Regions from separate parts of the Nocardiopsis eucommiae genome, predicted to be linked through region 1. Evidence: predicted binding sites of a transcription regulator. Region 1 holds the regulator's gene; the other holds the start of a gene.
What was found. The regulator LexA, encoded in region 1, represses DNA repair genes until DNA is damaged. The targets are predictions, from matches to a motif close to TCGAACANNTGTTCGA.
Positions count from the first base shown of each region.

Region 2: a site for LexA is predicted at 3,770-3,785, ahead of uvrA (excinuclease ABC subunit UvrA). Genes of this name have one in related genera too.

Region 1 is NZ_CBDRIY010000001.1:71,516-79,845, reverse strand. It holds gene ACRWK8_RS00375 (SPFH domain-containing protein) at 1-545, opposite strand, end outside; gene ACRWK8_RS00370 (hypothetical protein) at 816-1,121, shown strand; gene ACRWK8_RS00365 (CBS domain-containing protein) at 1,118-1,546, opposite strand; gene ACRWK8_RS00360 (vitamin B12-dependent ribonucleotide reductase) at 1,650-4,397, opposite strand; gene nrdR (transcriptional regulator NrdR) at 4,528-5,010, opposite strand; gene lexA (transcriptional repressor LexA) at 5,698-6,351, shown strand; gene ACRWK8_RS00345 (alpha/beta hydrolase family protein) at 6,402-7,487, shown strand; gene ACRWK8_RS00340 (hypothetical protein) at 7,667-8,330, opposite strand, start outside.
Region 2 is NZ_CBDRIY010000010.1:138,713-147,042, forward strand. It holds gene ACRWK8_RS08700 (VOC family protein) at 1-242, opposite strand, end outside; gene uvrA (excinuclease ABC subunit UvrA) at 670-3,504, opposite strand; gene ACRWK8_RS08710 (TerC family protein) at 3,853-4,875, opposite strand; gene ACRWK8_RS08715 (glycosyltransferase family 4 protein) at 5,268-6,350, opposite strand; gene murJ (murein biosynthesis integral membrane protein MurJ) at 6,347-7,957, opposite strand; gene ACRWK8_RS08725 (hypothetical protein) at 7,954-8,330, opposite strand, start outside.

The DNA of each region.
Region 1 (8,330 bases):
TTACCGAAGCGGGTCACGATGGCCTGGCAGCCCTCGGGAACCATGACCATGCCCTGGCGCCACCACATGAAGCCGGTGACGGCCGCGGTGATGATCCAGTAGTGGACCCCGAAGAGGGGGTTGAGCAGGGGATTGGCGCCCGTGACCATGGCCGTGGCGGCGGTGGTGGAGAAACCGACGACGCCGATGACGACCAGGGCGATCGCCGGGAGCATCGTCACGAAGGTGCGTCCGCGGGGGATGACCATCGGGCAGATGACGTGGACGGGGCCGCCCCGGCCGCGCTCGTAGTAGCTGCGGTTGAGGGCCTCGCCCGCGTTGCTGAGCGAGGTGGTCTTCTGCTCGATCCGGGTGTCCACGGAGGCACCCTGCTCGCGTGCCGCGACGAAGTCCCGGGGATCGAGGCCGCCCTCCGAACTCTGACCGGACCGCTGGCCGGTCACCTGGCCCGCGGCCTGTTGGACTGCGTCGGTCACGGCCTGACGCGGGTCGCCCCCCTGGGCGACCGCGCTGGCCGCGCCGCGCACCGTTTGCGCGAACGACATAGGCATGCACTTCCTTGAGACGGAACGTCGGGAACTATCGGCTTCGACGTCGCGTACCGCGATCTGGTTCCAGCTCGGGGCGGGTCCGTCGTAGGACAAACCGGTAGTGGTCGGGCCCTAGCTTGTCACGGTGGCCAGCCGAAACCCATGGGTCGTGTCCCGAGCGTGACGCGGTATCGGCCACACGGTGACCCACGCGCGCCGGATGGCGCGCCCCCGAGGGCGGGGCTAGCCTCGTCATGACCGAAACTCACGGAACGGGAGCCCTCGATGCCCGCAGTACCCAGTGCCGTCCTGACCACCGCCGGGCTGATCGGCGGCTACTCCGTGGCACGCGCCACCGGCAACCGGCCCCTCGGCGGCGCCGTCCTGGCCGGGTTCGGCGCCGCGGCCTTCGAGACCACGCGCCGCAGCACCGGCCTGGGCACCGCCATCGCCCTGACCGGCGTGTACGTGGCCGCCTTCGGCCTGTCGCACCCGCTCGCCAGGAAGGTGGGCTCGTGGCCCGCCGTCCTGGGGGTGACCGCCGCGACCGCCGCCGTCGCCGTGGCCTCCAGCGACCGATCCGAGGCCTAGCGTCCGTGGATGTAGGCCTCCAGCTGGGCCCGGTCGTTCTCGAGGACCCGTAGACGGCTCTTGACCAGGTCACCGATGCTGACGATCCCGGCCAGCCGCCCCTCCGAGGTCACGGGGACATGGCGGAACCGGCGCACGGTCATGCGTTCGCTGACCTCCTCGACGGAGTCGTCGGGGGTGCAGGTGACCACGTCGGCGGTCATGATGTCGGAGACGGGGGCGGAGAGGACCTCGGGTCCCCGGCGCTCCAGGTGACGCACCACGTCACGCTCGGAGACGATCCCGACGAGGGTGTCGTCCTCCGCGACGACGACGGCGCCGATGTTGTGCCGGGCGAGTTCGGTGAGCAGCCGGGCGACGGTCTCCTCCGGGGCGACGCTCACCACCTCCGGGCCCTTCGCCCGCAGGATCGCGGCTATCAGCATGGGAACCACCTTCCGCCGGGGTTTCAGGGGGTACCCGCTCCCCTCCCCCGCCAACCACAGGTGTGGACCACGCCCCGGGACCGGGGTCCCGGGGCGCCGGCGGTCAGCTGCAGCCGCTGGTGGCGCCGCAGCCCTCGCACGCGTAGCAGCTGCCGGACGGGCGCATCCTGGTCCCGCACGTGGTGCACAGGGGCGCGTCGGCCATGAACCCCTCCGAGAAGTCCTCGCTGGGGTGCTTTTCCGGCGCCGGAGCCTCGGCCGGGGCGGCCGACTGCGCGTACGACTCCACCTGCACGGCGGCCTGGACCGGGTCCTCCCCGTGCAACCGGGCCTCGCGCTCCGAGGCGGAGAGCACCCCCAGCGCGGCCCGCTCCTCGTAGGGCAGGTGGTCCAGGGCCAGGCGGCGGAAGATGTAGTCCACCACCGACTGCGCCATACGGATGTCCGGGTCGTCCGTCATGCCCGCCGGGTCGAACCGCATGTTGGTGAATTTCTCCACGTAGGTCTCCAGCGGCACCCCGTACTGGAGAGCGATGGAGACCGCGATGGAGAAGGCGTCCATCACCCCGGCCAGGGTGGAGCCCTGCTTGCCGAGCTTGAGGAACACCTCCCCGAGACCACTGTCCGGGTAGGAGCCCGCGGTGATGTAGCCCTCGGCCCCGCCCACCGAGAACGAGGTCGTCTCACTCGGCCGCTTCTTCGGCAACCGCCGCCGCACGGGCTTCGGCGCCTCCACGGTCTCCCCGGCCGCACCCGAGGTGGACAGCGGCTGACCCACCTTGCAGTTGTCGCGGTAGACCGCCAGCGCCTTGAGCCCCAGGCGCCAGCCCTCGTAGTAGATCTCCTCGAAGTCGGTGACCGTCGCGGCCTCCGGCACGTTCACCGTCTTCGAGATCGCCCCCGAGAGGAACGGCTGGGTAGCGGCCATCATGCGCACGTGCCCCATGGGCTGGATGTACCGGCGTCCCATGGCGCAGTCGAACACCTCGTAGTGCTCCCGCCGGAGTCCGGGCGCGTCCACCACGTGCCCGTGCTCCGCCACGTGGTCCACGATCGGCGCGATCTGCTCCTCCTTGTAGCCCAGGTTTCGCAGCGCCCGGGGGATCGCCTGGTTGACGATCCGCATGGACCCGCCGCCGACCAGTTTCTTGTACTTGACCAGCGAGAAGTCGGGCTCGATCCCGGTCGTGTCGCAGTCCATCATGAACCCGATGGTTCCGGTGGGGGCCAGGAGGCTGGCCTGGGCGTTGCGCCAACCGTGGCGTTCACCGGTCTCCAGGCACCGGGCCCACTCCCGGGTGGCGGCCTCGTGGACGGGTTCCTCCAGGGCCCCCACGGTGCGCAGGTCGTCGTTGGCGGCGGCGTGCTTGCGCATGACGCGTGTGTGCGCCTTCTCGTTGCGCCCGTATCCCTCGTAGGGGCCGACCACACCGGCCAGTTCGGCGCTGCGACGGTAGGCGGCGGCGGTCATCAACGAGGTGATCGAGGCCGCCACGGCCCGCCCGCCCTCGGAGTCGTAGGCGTGGCCGGTGGCCATGAGCAGGGCGCCCAGGTTCGCGTAGCCGATCCCCAACTGCCGGTACGCGCGGGTGGTCTCCCCGATCCGCTCCGTGGGGAAGTCCGCGAAGGTGATGGAGACGTCCATCGCGGTGATCACCAGTTCGACGAGGCTGGTGAACCCCTCGACGTCGAACGTGTCGTCCTCGCGCAGGAACTTCAGCAGGTTGACCGAGGCCAGGTTGCAGGACGAGTCGTCCAGACTGAGGTACTCACTGCAGGGATTGCTCGCGCTGATGCGGCCGGTCTCGGGGTTGGTGTGCCAGTCCTGGATGGTGCCGTCGTACTGGATGCCCGGGTCGGCGCACTCCCACGCCGCACGGGCCATCCGGTGGAAGAGCTCCTTGGCGTCGACGGTGGCGACGACGTCGCCCGTGGTACGGGAGGTCAGGCCGAACTCGGAACCGGTCTCCACGGCGCGCATGAAGGCGTCGGACACGCGGACGGAGTTGTTGGCGTTCTGGTACTGGACGCTGAACATGTCGTCTCCGCCCAGATCCACGTCGAAGCCCGCGTCGCGCAGGGCGCGGATCTTGTGCTCCTCACGGGACTTGGTCTCGACGAACTCCTCGATGTCGGGGTGGTCCACGTCGAGTACCACCATCTTGGCGGCCCGGCGGGTGGCGCCGCCGGACTTGATGGTCCCGGCGGAGGCGTCCGCGCCGCGCATGAAGGAGACCGGACCCGAGGCCGAGCCCCCGGAGGACAGCAGTTCCCTGCTGGATCGGATACGCGACAGGTTCACGCCCGCGCCGGAGCCGCCCTTGAAGATCAGCCCCTCCTCCTTGTACCAGTCCAGGATCGACTCCATCGTGTCGTCCACGGAGAGGATGAAACACGCGGAGACCTGGGCCCTGGACGAGGTTCCGACGTTGAACCAGACCGGCGAGTTGAAGCTGAACAGCTGGTGGGCCAGGGCGTACTTGAGTTCGTGGTCGAAGACCTCGGCGTCCTGCCCCGTGGCGAAGTAGCCGTGCTCGCGTCCGGTGCTCGTGTACACGTCGACGACCCGGTCGATGAGCTGCTTGAGGCTGGTTTCGCGTTCCGGAGTGCCGACGGCCCCGCGGAAGTACTTGCTCGCCACGATCTGGGTGGCGTTCACCGACCAGGTGGTGGGGAACTCGACGCCGCGCTGCTCGAAGTTGACGGTGCCGTCGCGCCAGTTGGTCATGACGACGTCGCGGAGTTCCCATTCGAGGGTGTCGTAGGGATGGACGCCCTCGGTGGTGTTGACCCGGCCGACGCGCAGGCCCCCGCCCTCGCGCCTGGTCGTACCGCTCGTCTTTCGCGCCATGGCGGCGCCTCCCCCGAAGGTCATGCGCGGACCCGGCGGTGACCGCGCGGACGTTCATGTGTTCGGGATGGTGCGGAGGTACGGTGTTCGCCGTGCTCCCGCCCACCTCGCGGTGGCGGTTCCGGGTTCCCTACCCGGTGGTGTCGACCGCGGGCTCCGCCTGGCCCTCGCGGTCCTCTCGCAGGCTGGCGATCTCGGCCTCGAAGTCCGCGAGGCTCTCGAACCCGCGGTAGACGCTGGCGAAGTGCAGGTAGGCGACCTCGTCCAGGTCACGCATGGGACCCAGGATGGCCAGGCCGATCTCGTGGGCGGGCACCTCGGCCACGCCGCGCCCCCGGATCTCCTCCTCGACCTGCTGGCCGAGCTTGGCCAGCGCGTCCTCGGAGACGGGGCGGCCCTGGCAGGCGCGGCGCACCCCGGCGATGATCTTGGTACGGCTGAAGGGTTCGGTGACCCCGGACCGCTTCGCCACCATGAGCAGGACCGTCTCCTGCGTGGTGAAGCGGCGTTCGCAGACGGGGCAGGTCCGACGGCGCCGGATGGCCGCGCCGTCGTCGGTGGACCTGCTGTCGATCACCCGGGTGTCCGGATGACGGCAGAACGGACAGTGCATCCCGGTTCACCTGGCTTTCCTGTACCCGACCAACAACCCTTGGAGTCTACTTAACCACAACTTATTGACCACGGCCCCCGCGTCAACACCAGATGTTGTGGTCGAACCTAGGCGCTCAGGCGGACACCCGCAACCCGGCCCACGGCGTGTCCCCAATCCGGCGGCGGAGGCCGCCAAGGAACGGGGTTCGAGGAGGTGGAAACGGGGGTGCGCGACTCCGGAAGCCGAATCCCAGGATAAGGGGGCGGGGACGCGCCGCCCGACGCCCGCCACACCGAACCGCCGACCGAATTCCCCTCCCCCCCGAGGCCGTGGAGCGACGGCGGGGCACGGCGAGACGAACCCCATACCGGATCCCGCATTCGACGGACAACGGCCACCGCACGCGTGTACACACATAAGTCCGGCCACCGGAAATCGGCGCGTGAAAACACAAAGGGAAATCCCTCCGCGACCCCGTCCACGGACTCTCGAACGCTTGTTTGATATCACCGTGTGCAACGACTAAAGTTGACCTTGATTTCACACCGGCTTCGCCGTCCGGTCCGCGTGGCCGGTGACCGGCCGCACACGCGCCCTGACCGAACCGAACACCGAGGAGGCCCGGCCGTGCCGGAGGAGAACCCCGGAGCCGTCGGCTCCGGACCCACCACCGTTCTTTCGCCCGTCGGCGAACCGGGCGCGTCCGTGCCCGACACCCCCAGGCTCACCGCGCGCCAGCAGAGTGTCCTCAACTGCATCCAGAGGTACGTCCGGGAACGGGGGTACCCGCCGTCCATCCGGGAGATCGGGGACACCGTCGGCCTGTCCAGCCCCTCCAGCGTGGCGCACCAGCTGAAGGTGCTCCAGCGCAAGGGGTACCTGCACCGGGACCAGAACCGGCCACGCGCCGTGGAGCTGCGGACCCCCGGCAGGGAGACCTCCCAGACCCTCACCCAGGAGGAGCTCACCGCCGACTCCACCAGGGCGGCCTCGGTCCCGCTGGTCGGCCGGATCGCCGCCGGTGGCCCGATCCTGGCGGAGGAGGCCGTGGAGGACGTCCTCGCGCTGCCGCGCCAGCTGGTCGGTGAGGGCCGCCTCTTCATGCTCACCGTGGTGGGCGACTCGATGATCGACGCCGCGATCACCGACGGCGACCTGGTGGTCGTCCGTCAGCAGCAGACGGCCGAGAACGGTGACATCGTCGCGGCGATGCTGGACGACGAGGCGACCGTCAAGGTGCTGCGCAGAGAGCCGGACGGGCACGTGTGGCTGATGCCGCGCAACGACGCCTACGAGCCCATCCAGGGTGACGAGGCCACCATCCTCGGCAAGGTCGTCACGGTCATGCGCAGGGTCTGAGCGCGGATCCCCGAAGCCGGGGGCGGTGGGTGGGCCGATACGCTGAGGACGTGTCGTCACCTGTCTCCGCCCCCGTGTCCCCCTCCCCGACCCGCGCCCTCCTGGCCGCGACCCTGGCCGCCGGGACGCTGCTGGTCTCCGCCTGCGCGCCCAGCGACGGCGGTGACGGGCCCGCCCTTCCCGGCGCCTCCGGGCAGGAGCGCGAGGTGTCCTTCGAGGGGGGCGGCTTCACGGTGCCCGGCACCTTCACCACCCCCGGGGGTGACGGGGGCACCGTCCCCGGGGTGCTCATCATCTCCGGTAGCGGCCCCACCGACCGGAACGGCAACGGCCCCGGGCGCCCCGAGGCCAACACCAACCTGAACCTCGCCCGTGTGCTGAGCGGGGCCGGTGCGGCGTCGCTGCGCTACGACAAGTTCGGCAGCGCCGACCCGGACGCCATGAGCGAAGCCGAGGAGGAGGCCCTCGACCAGCCGGTCGACCCCCTGGTCTTCGAGCGGCAGATGGCCGCCGCCTACGCGGAACTGGTCGCCCAGCCCGAGGTGGACCCCGAGCGCACCGTCATCCTGGGCCACAGCGAGGGCGCCCTGTTCGCCCTGCGCGCCCATGAGGTCCTCGACGCCGAACCGGCCCTGGTGCTGGCCGCCCCGCCCGGCACGCGCATGCTTGACCTGATCGACCGACAGCTGTCCGAGCAGGTCCGCACCGCCGAGGCCCAGGGCGGCGTCGGCGAGGTGACCGCCGCGACGATGCTCTCCGACCTGCGGGCGGGCCGGGCCGCGGTGCGCTCCGGCTCGGAGCTGCCCGAGACCGACTCCACCGGCCTGTTCGACGCGAACGGCGCGGACTACCTGGCGTGGATCGACTCCTTCGACCCGGTCGAGCTGGCCGAGGAGCTGCCCGGGGACACCCCGGTCCTGGTTCTGTGGGGCGACCGGGACGCCCAGGTCAACGAGGAGGAGATCGACCGGCTCATGACCGGTATGGACGGTGCCGAGCGGGTGGACCTGCCCGGCGCCGACCACATCCTGCGCGAGTACGACGACTCCCCCGGCGCCGCCGCCCTCGACGCGGACCGCGCCTTCTCACCCGACGTCACCCCGGCCCTGGAACGGTTCCTCGGCGGTCTGCGTTAGGCGGTCCCCGGACCGCGGGCCACCGGCCGGACTCGGTCGATCGCCCGGATCACCCGGGCGGGGACGCCCGCGAGGAAGTCCCGGCCGCCGGAGCGTTCCGCGACCGCGACGACGCCGGGCCGCCTCGCGCGTCGACGGCCGCTCCGCCGCCACCGGCGGGAGCATCCGCGGAACACGCCCTAGTCGTCCTGGTCGTCCCCGGAGGCGGGCAGCCGCTCGACGACGGCACGGGCGAGGACTTCGGCGTCCTCGGCCGCGACCGCCCCGTCCACGGACCCCACCGCGTCGTAGTCGGTGGCGGCGGTGTAGCAGGACTCGACGTACAGGTTGGAGACCCGCACGCCCACACAACCCACCTCGAACGCGCCCTCCTCCACCCACGTGAGGGCCTCGTCGCCCAGGCCGTCCACCGGCTGGGCGTCGTTCCCTCCCGCCGTGGAGCGCAGGGTGTCGGCGGCGGTCTCCTGGCCGCCCTCGACCGGGGCGGCGACCATGACCAGGGTGGCGGCGGAGGGCACGGACTCGCCCGCACCCTCGGGGGTGGCCCAACGGCACTGCCAACCGGTCCCGAAGGCGTCCTGGGCGGTGCCGACGGTCTCCTCGATCTCGCTCTCGTAGCCCGGCACGAGTTCCGCCAGGGCCTCGGTCTCGCCGACCCCGCACTCGGGCGCGGCCTCGAACTCGCCCTCTTCCACGCCGTTGCCCAGCAGGTACCAGGCGAGCCAGCCCGCGAGAGCCAGCACGGCCACGATCAGGACGACGAGCAGGGTGACGGCCAGGCCCCGGCTCTGCGGCGGTGCGGCACCGGGGTCCTCCGGCTGACCGAAGTGCCGGGGTTCGGGA
Region 2 (8,330 bases), on a different contig from region 1:
GCCCCGATGTCCTCGACCATGATCTCGAAGTGCATCTGTTGGGGGCGCTCGGGATCCGGCCAGGCCGGGGCCCGGTGGTCCTCCACCCGTTGGAAGTCGATCACGGGCCGGGTCCCGTCACCGATCCCCGCCCAGTCGCGGTCACGCCTGGTGACCGGGAGCCCCAGGAGTTCGGAGTAGAAGTCGGCCAGGGCCCCGGGATCGGGGCAGTCGACGGTCACGGCGCGCAGTCGTCCAAGCATGGGGACAGCCTGTCAGACGGGAAGGGGACGGCCCCGCCTTGACGGCACCGAGAGTCGTGTCCGCGTTCCCCACTCCACCCCCACCCGAGTCGATCACCTCAAGGAATCGCCATGACCACCACCGAGACCGTAACGGCCGAGCTCACCACCAACCACGGCGTGATCAGGTGGAACTGCTGCCCGACCACGCACCCGTGACTGTCGCGAACTTCGTGGAGTTGGCGGAGAGCGCAAGGGAGAACGCGTCGCCCCGAGGACCGGGCAGCGATGGCAGGGCCCGCGCGTGGGCCGTTCGCGGGCCGTCGGGAGGGGCGGCGTCTCCCGTGGCCCACGGAGCCGGAGCACGAAGACCGGCGCTCACACTGGGACCCGTTCCCGCACACGACACGGCGCCCGCACGGAGACCGTGCGGGCGCCGGAACGCGGGTCAGAGCATCTTGGCGAGGAACTGACCGGTGTAGGACTCCGCGACCGCGGCGACCTCCTCCGGGGTGCCCTCGGCCACGAGCGTGCCACCGCCGGAACCGCCCTCGGGTCCCATGTCGATGACGTGGTCGGCCGTCTTGATCACGTCGAGGTTGTGCTCGATGACGATCACCGTGTTCCCGGTGTCGGTCAGCCGGTTGAGGACCCCCAGCAGCTTGCGGATGTCCTCGAAGTGCAGACCGGTGGTGGGCTCGTCGAGCACGTACACGGTGCGGCCGGTGGACCGGCGCTGGAGCTCGGCGGCGAGCTTCACGCGCTGGGCCTCGCCGCCGGAGAGCGTCGTGGCGGGCTGGCCCAGGCGCACGTAGCCCAGACCGACGTCGGCCAGCGTCTGGAGGTGGCGGCGGATCGCGTTGACCGGCTCGAAGAACTCCAGGGCCTCCGCGATCGGCATGTCCAGCACCTCGGCGATGTTCTTGCCCTTGTACTTCACCTGGAGGGTCTCGCGGTTGTACCGCGCCCCGTGGCAGACCTCGCAGGGCACGTACACGTCCGGCAGGAACTGCATCTCGATCCGGAGCGTGCCGTCGCCGGAGCAGGCCTCGCAGCGGCCGCCCTTGACGTTGAACGAGAACCGGCCGGGCTGGTAACCGCGCGTCTTGGCGTCGGTGGTCTGCGCGAACAGTTTGCGCACGTGGTCGAAGACCCCGGAGTAGGTGGCCGGGTTGGAGCGCGGCGTGCGACCGATCGGACTCTGGTCGACGTGCACCACCTTGTCGACCTTGTTCATCCCGTTCACCCGCAGGTGGCGGCCGGGCACGTCGCGCGCCCCGTTGAGCTCCTTGGCCAGGGCCTTGTACAGGATCTCGTTGACCAGGGTGGACTTGCCCGAACCGGACACACCGGTGACCGCCGTGAACACGCCCAGCGGGAACGACACGTCGATGCCGTGCAGGTTGTTCTCCCGCGCACCCCGGACCACGAGCTCGTGCCCCCTGGTCAGCGGGCGCCGCTCGGACGGGAGCTCGATCGCGCGCCGACCGGCCAGGTAGTCGCCGGTCAGCGAGTCGGACGAGGTGAGCAGCTCGTCCACGATGCCCGTGACCACGACGTGCCCGCCGTGCTCGCCCGCGCCGGGACCGATGTCCACGACCCAGTCGGCGGCGCGGATGGTGTCCTCGTCGTGCTCGACCACGATGAGCGTGTTGCCGATGTCGCGCAGTCTCTGGAGGGTCTCCAGCAGCCGGGCGTTGTCGCGCTGGTGCAGGCCGATGGAGGGCTCGTCCAGGACGTACAGAACGCCCACCAGACCGGACCCGATCTGGGTGGCCAGCCGGATGCGCTGGGCCTCGCCGCCGGAGAGCGACCCGGAGGAGCGGGCCAGGCTCAGGTAGTCCAGCCCCACGTCCAGCAGGAAGCCCAGCCGGGCGTTGATCTCCTTGAGCACCTGCGCGGCGATGACCATGTCACGGTCGGAGAGCCGGAGCCCGGCCAGGAAGGCGGCGCTCTCGCCGAGCGCCATGGAGGCGACGTCCGCGATCGACTTACCGCCGACCGTCACGGCGAGGACGACCGGCTTGAGCCGGGTGCCGTCACAGGTGGGGCACGGCACCGAGCGCATGTAGCCCTCGAGGCGCTCGCGGGTGTGGTCGCTCTCCACCTCGGAGTGGCGGCGCTTCACCCAGGGGATCACGCCCTCGAACTCCGTGTAGTAGGAGCGGTTGCGCCCGTACCGGTTCCGGTAGCTGACGTGGACCTGGGTGTCGTGGCCCTCCAGGATCGCCTTGCGCGCGCGGCGCGGCAGCCGCTCCCAGGAGGTGTCGGTGTCGAACCCCACGGCCTCACCCAGCGCCTTGAGGATGCGTTCCCAGTAGCCGCCGTTGGGCCCGCCCGACCAGGGCGCGATGGCCCCCTCGGCCAGGGTCTTCTCCGGGTCGGGGACCAGCAGGTCCGCGTCGACCTCCATGCGGGTGCCCAGGCCGGAGCAGTCGGGGCAGGCGCCGTAGGGCGCGTTGAAGGAGAAGGAGCGCGGTTCGAGCTGCTCGAAGGAGAGGTCGTCGTAGGGGCAGTAGAGGTGCTCGGAGAAGACCTTCTCCCGCTCGGGGTCGTCGCTCTCCAGGTCCACGAAGTCCAGGACGATGGTGCCGCCGGCCAGCTTGAGCGCGGTCTCCACCGAGTCGGTGAGCCGCCCGTTCGCGCCGGGCTTGACGGCGAGGCGGTCCACGACCACGGCGATGTCGTGCTTGTCGTAGCGGCCGAGCTTGGGCGCCTCGTCCAACCGGACCGCCTGGCCGTCGACGACGGCGCGCGTGTAGCCCTTGGACTGGAGGTCCTTGAAGAGTTCGACGTACTCGCCCTTGCGGCCGCGCACGACCGGGGCGAGCACCTGGAAGCGGGTGCCCTCGGTCATCTCCATGACCCGGTCGACGATCTGCTGCGGCGTCTGCCGGGCGATCTCGCGGTGGCACTCCGGACAGTGCGGAACGCCCACGCGGGCCCAGAGCAGGCGCAGGTAGTCGTAGACCTCGGTGATGGTGCCCACCGTGGACCGCGGGTTGCGGCTGGTCGACTTCTGGTCGATCGAGACCGCCGGGGACAGCCCCTCGATGAAGTCGACGTCGGGCTTGTCCATCTGACCCAGGAACTGGCGGGCGTACGCGGAGAGGGACTCGACGTAGCGGCGCTGGCCCTCGGCGAAGATCGTGTCGAAGGCGAGCGAGGACTTGCCCGAACCGGACAGGCCGGTGAACACGATCATGGAGTCGCGCGGCAGGTCCAGCGACACGTCCTTGAGGTTGTGCTCCCGTGCTCCACGGACCACGAGTTGTTCGACCATCGAGTGAGACATCCTTCGGCTCTGACGCACAGGACGCGGACCACGTCGAAGTGACGTCGGTGGACCCGTGTATGGCTTCGCGTTGAGGCGGTCGCGGACCCCCGCGGGGCCGCCGCGGCTCCGGAACCGGGCCGCTCAGGGGATGTCGGGGAATGGTGACGCGACACCCCGTCCGACCACAGTAACGATCACCCGGGGCGGTTTCTTCCGCCACGCGAAAATGGTGGTGCCCCGACGCGTGTGCGTCGGGACACCACCACTATAAACGAACAACCGTTCGAACGAGGTGGGTTTCCGCGGTTGCCCGGAGCGGACTCCGGAAACGTCCGGGAACGGGGCGGTTCGGGGTCAGGAGCGGTCGGCCGTGGCGTCCTCGTCCTTGCCCTCGACCTCGGCCTCGCGGCGCTGGTCGACGCCGGACTTGATCAGACTGCCGACGATGGTGATGGTCATGATGCCCAGGATCACGGTGAGCGAGGTGCCGATGCCGATGTCGATGACGTGCACGCCGTTCTCGTGGAGCGCGTGCAGGATCATCTTCACGCCGATGAACACCATGATCGCGGACAGGCCCCAGCTGATGTAGGCCAGGCGGTCCATCAGTCCGGCCAGCAGGAAGTACAGCTGGCGCAGGCCCATGAGGGCGAAGGCGTTGGCGGTGAAGACGATGTAGGCGTCCTGCGTCAGGCCGAAGATGGCCGGGATGGAGTCGACGGCGAAGACGAGGTCGATGACGCCGATCGCGACGATCACCAGCAGCATCGGGGTCACGTGGCGGCGGCCGTCGAGCTTCACGGTCAGCTTGGCGCCGTGGTAGTCCTTGGTCACCGGCCAGAAGCGCTTCACCAGGCGCACGACGGGCGTCTGCGTGAAGTCCTTGTCCTCCTCGTCGCCCTTCACGTGGTCACGGACGATCTTGTAACCGGTGTAGATGAGGAAGACGCCGAAGAGGTAGAAGACCTCGCTCCAGGCGTTGATGACCTGCGCGCCCAGCACGATGAAGAAGCCGCGCATGACGATCGCGATGACGATGCCGACGAGCAGGACCTCGTGCTGGTACTTCTTCGGGACCGCGAACGCGGTCATCAGAAGGTAGAACACGAAGAGGTTGTCGATGCTCAGGCTCTTCTCGGTGACGAACCCGGCGAAGTACTCGGCGCCCGACGTCGGGCTGCCGAAGTACATGACCCCGAAGCCGAACACGATGGCGATGCCGATGTAGAAGACGGCCCACCAGGAGGCCTGCTTGATCCCGAACTCCTTGGGACCCTTGGTCTTGCTCCACGGGTGGTCGACGATCACCAGGTCCAGGGCGAGGATCAGCACCATGGCCGCGATGGTGGCGGCCCAGACCCACAAAGGAACGTTCACTGACGGATTCTCCTCCGGTCGGTGCGCGCGAGCAGTTTGCACGCACAGCAGATAACCGGAGGTCTCTCCCGCTCACGTCCGAGGACGTGAACCGACGGAACCGGGAGCACGCCGTTGTACTCCGTGATGACGGCACCGCCGCGACAGGGATACTCCCCTCACGTGGTGAAGCAGGTGACGCAGGCGCGTAGAGCGCACCAGAACAGGTTACGCCATCCGAGCCGGTACTCAGCATGGCATCGAAATCCTCTCCGGGGAAGTCACCCACGCGGCGGTACGCACCCCTCCCCGGAGACACGTCTTTCACACCCGTCGGACATGCCGCGCCGCGACCGTCCGGGCCCGGGCGCGGCGTGTCCGGTCCACGGCCCGGATGGGGCGGACCGCCACGCTCACCAGCGCGCCACCGACTTGTACACCGAGCACGCCGCCTCCACCGCGTCCTCCTCCGAGGGCAGCCTGCGGGCGGCCTCCCGGGAACGGGTCCGCAGGTCGGCGGCGAGGTCGGGGTCGTCCAGGACCCGACCGACCGCCGACGCGAAGGCGGCCGGGTCGCCGGGCGGCACCATCAGGACCGTCCCCGAGTAGAGGTCGGGGATGCCGCCCACACGGGTGGAGACCACCGGCAGACCGGCCCGCAGCGCCTCCATGATGACCAGCGAGGGCCCCTCCCACTGGCTCGTGAGGCAGAACACGTCCGCCGCCGCCAGCAGGTCCGCCACGTCGGAGCGGTGCCCGAGCATGCGCACGTCCCCCGGCATCCCGGCGGCGGCGTCGTGCAGCTCACCCCACAGCGGGCCGTCCCCGGCGATGGCCACCACGGGTTCGGGTGTCCGGTCCGCGATCGCCGGCGCCGCCGCCAGCAGGGTGTCCAGTCCCTTCTGTTCCGCGAGCCGGGCCACCGTCAGCAGCAGCGGACGGTCGGGCTCCACCGCCAGGTCGGCCCGTGTCTCCGACCGCCCCCTCAGCGGCCTGCCCGTCTCCGGGGCGGCCACCACCGCCATCCGGGCGTCCTTCGCCCCCGCCGCCGCGAGTCTGCGCACGAGGTCACCGGAGACCCCCAGGACCACCTGCGCGCGATGGGCCACGATCCGCTCCAGCACCGGGTAGACCGCGCCCAGGACCCCGCCGACCACGGGCGGGGCGTTGTGCGCGGTGACCACCAGCGGCCGGGCCCCCGCCAGGGCGCACAGGGCCCCGGCCCGCAGTCCGTGCGCGTGCACCACGTCCGCCCCGCGCAGCAGCGCGTTCAACCGCAGCACCACCCCGGGGTCGCCCGGCGCGGGCGAGGGCCCGATCGGCACCGGGGAGAAGCGCATGCCCAGTGACGAGAACCCGAACTCCCGGTCGGCGGAGGGCGGTCCGACCACCGCCACCCGGAACCCCCGGCCCACCAGCCCCTCACCCAGTGAGCGCACGTGGCGTCCCACCCCGCCGCTGACCGTCCCCACGACCAACGCGATCCTGCCGTTCACCGTGACTCCCTCCCTCGTTGACGCATGTTCCGAGCACGGTCCACGACCGTGCGCAGCGCGGAGCGGTCCACCAGGACCGCCGCCCCGCCGAAGACCACCATCGCCGCGCACCCCGCCGCGACGGCGACGAGCACCGTCCAGCCGATCCCGTCTCCCAGGACCCGGACCAGCTCCGTGGCCACCCCCCGCCCGGCCAGCCACCCCGCGCAGCCGGCGACCAGCGCCGCCCACAGGGATCGGCCCAGCCCGGACAGCGCGCCGCCCCCGTGGACCCGCGCGACCCCCGCGCACAACAGGGCGGCGGCCAGGCTGAGTCCCGTGGTGCTCGCCGCGCCCAGCCCGGCGATGGACCATCCCGGTGGCAGCGACCACACCAGCCCCACTGCGCACGCCATCACCACCAGCCATCCCACGATCTGCGCGGTGGCGGCGGAGCGCCCGTGGTGGGACGCGTACAGCGCCCGGCTGAGCAGCGCCACCAGACCGAAACCCACCACCCCCGGGGCGTAGGTCAGCAGGGCCCGTTCCAGCGGTGCCGGTTCCACCTGCGCGAAGACCTCCGCCAGCGGTCCGGCCGCCGCCGCCAGGGCCGTCCCCACCCCCGCGGTGATCACCACGCAGGCCCGCGCGCTCCCCGACAGCAGACGGTCGAACCCGGCCCGGTCCCCCTCGGCGTCGGCCACCGCCAGCGCGGTGAAGGCACTGGTCGCGATGGGAACGGCGATCACCCCGTAGGGCAGGGTGAACAGTGCCCAGGCATAGCTGTAGAGCACGGAGGCGCCCGCTCCCCCGCCCCAGTTGGCGAGGGCGACCGACAGCAGCAGGCTCACCTGCATGGCCACCAGCGGCAGCAGGGAGGCCAGGGCCAGGGCGCGCACCCGCGCGCCCACGCCGGGAGGGAAGGTCACGCGGGGGCGCAGCCGCAGCCCGAGCCCCCAGCCGGGGCCGAGCACCGTGAGGAAGAGCGCCACCACCCCGGCGGTCGTGCCCAGGGAGAGCACGAGTTCGGCGGAGACCGGCAGGGCGCCGAGGTCCTGCCGGTGGTCGGCGCCCAGGGGCACGAACACCAGGTAGGCGGCGATGACGACGAGGCTGGACACCAGGGGCGCCAGCGCGGGGGCCAGGAACCGGCGGTGGGACTGGAGCACGCCGTAGAGCACCGCGGCGAGCCCGTAGAAGACGATCTGCGGCGCGAACACCACGAGCATGCGGGCGGCCAGACCGACCAGCGCGGCGTGGTCGCAGCCGACCCCCGCCCCCAGCAGCAGGGTCATCGCCGGAACCGAGACGAGCGCCAGCAGCGTGGCCAACGGCAGGGAGAGCAGCAGCACCCAGGTGACCAGCGCCGAGGCGGTGTGGCGGACCTGCTCGTGGTCGCCTCGCCGCACCGAGGCGGCCAGGACGGGGACGACCATGGCGGTCAGGGCGCCGCCGATGACGATCTCGAACAGCACGGCGGGGAGCTGGTTGGCGGTGACGTAGGCGGTGCCCAGGCAGGTGTCGCCCACGGTCTGGGAGAAGACGACGGTGCGGCCGAACCCGGCCAGGCGGGCGCCCACGGTGACCACCGCGATGAGCGCCGCCGCCGTGGCGACCCCGCGGGTCACCCCGGAGCCGGTGCGGCGGTGGAGCGCCGTGCGCGCGGCACGGGCTCCGCTCCGCCTCGGGCCGTGCTCCGCCCGGCTCCGTTCGGTGCGGGGGGCCCGGACGGGTGGTCGGCTGTGGGGCGCCCGGCCCCGTGGGAGCCGGAGTCCGCGCGTCCCCACCGGTCCAGCCGGTTCAACACGGGGACGCGCTCGATCACCTGGGAGAAGCTGGTGCGCTCGCTGGCCAGGGTCAGGCCGACCACGGCGCCGAGCAGGGCCAGGCGGACCGGTCGCGGCGCACGGGCGGCGGCGGCCACGCCCAGAGCGGCACCGAGAGCGTTGGCCCCGGCGTCACCGAGCATCGAGCGTTCGGCCAGCTCGTCGGGGAGCAGGG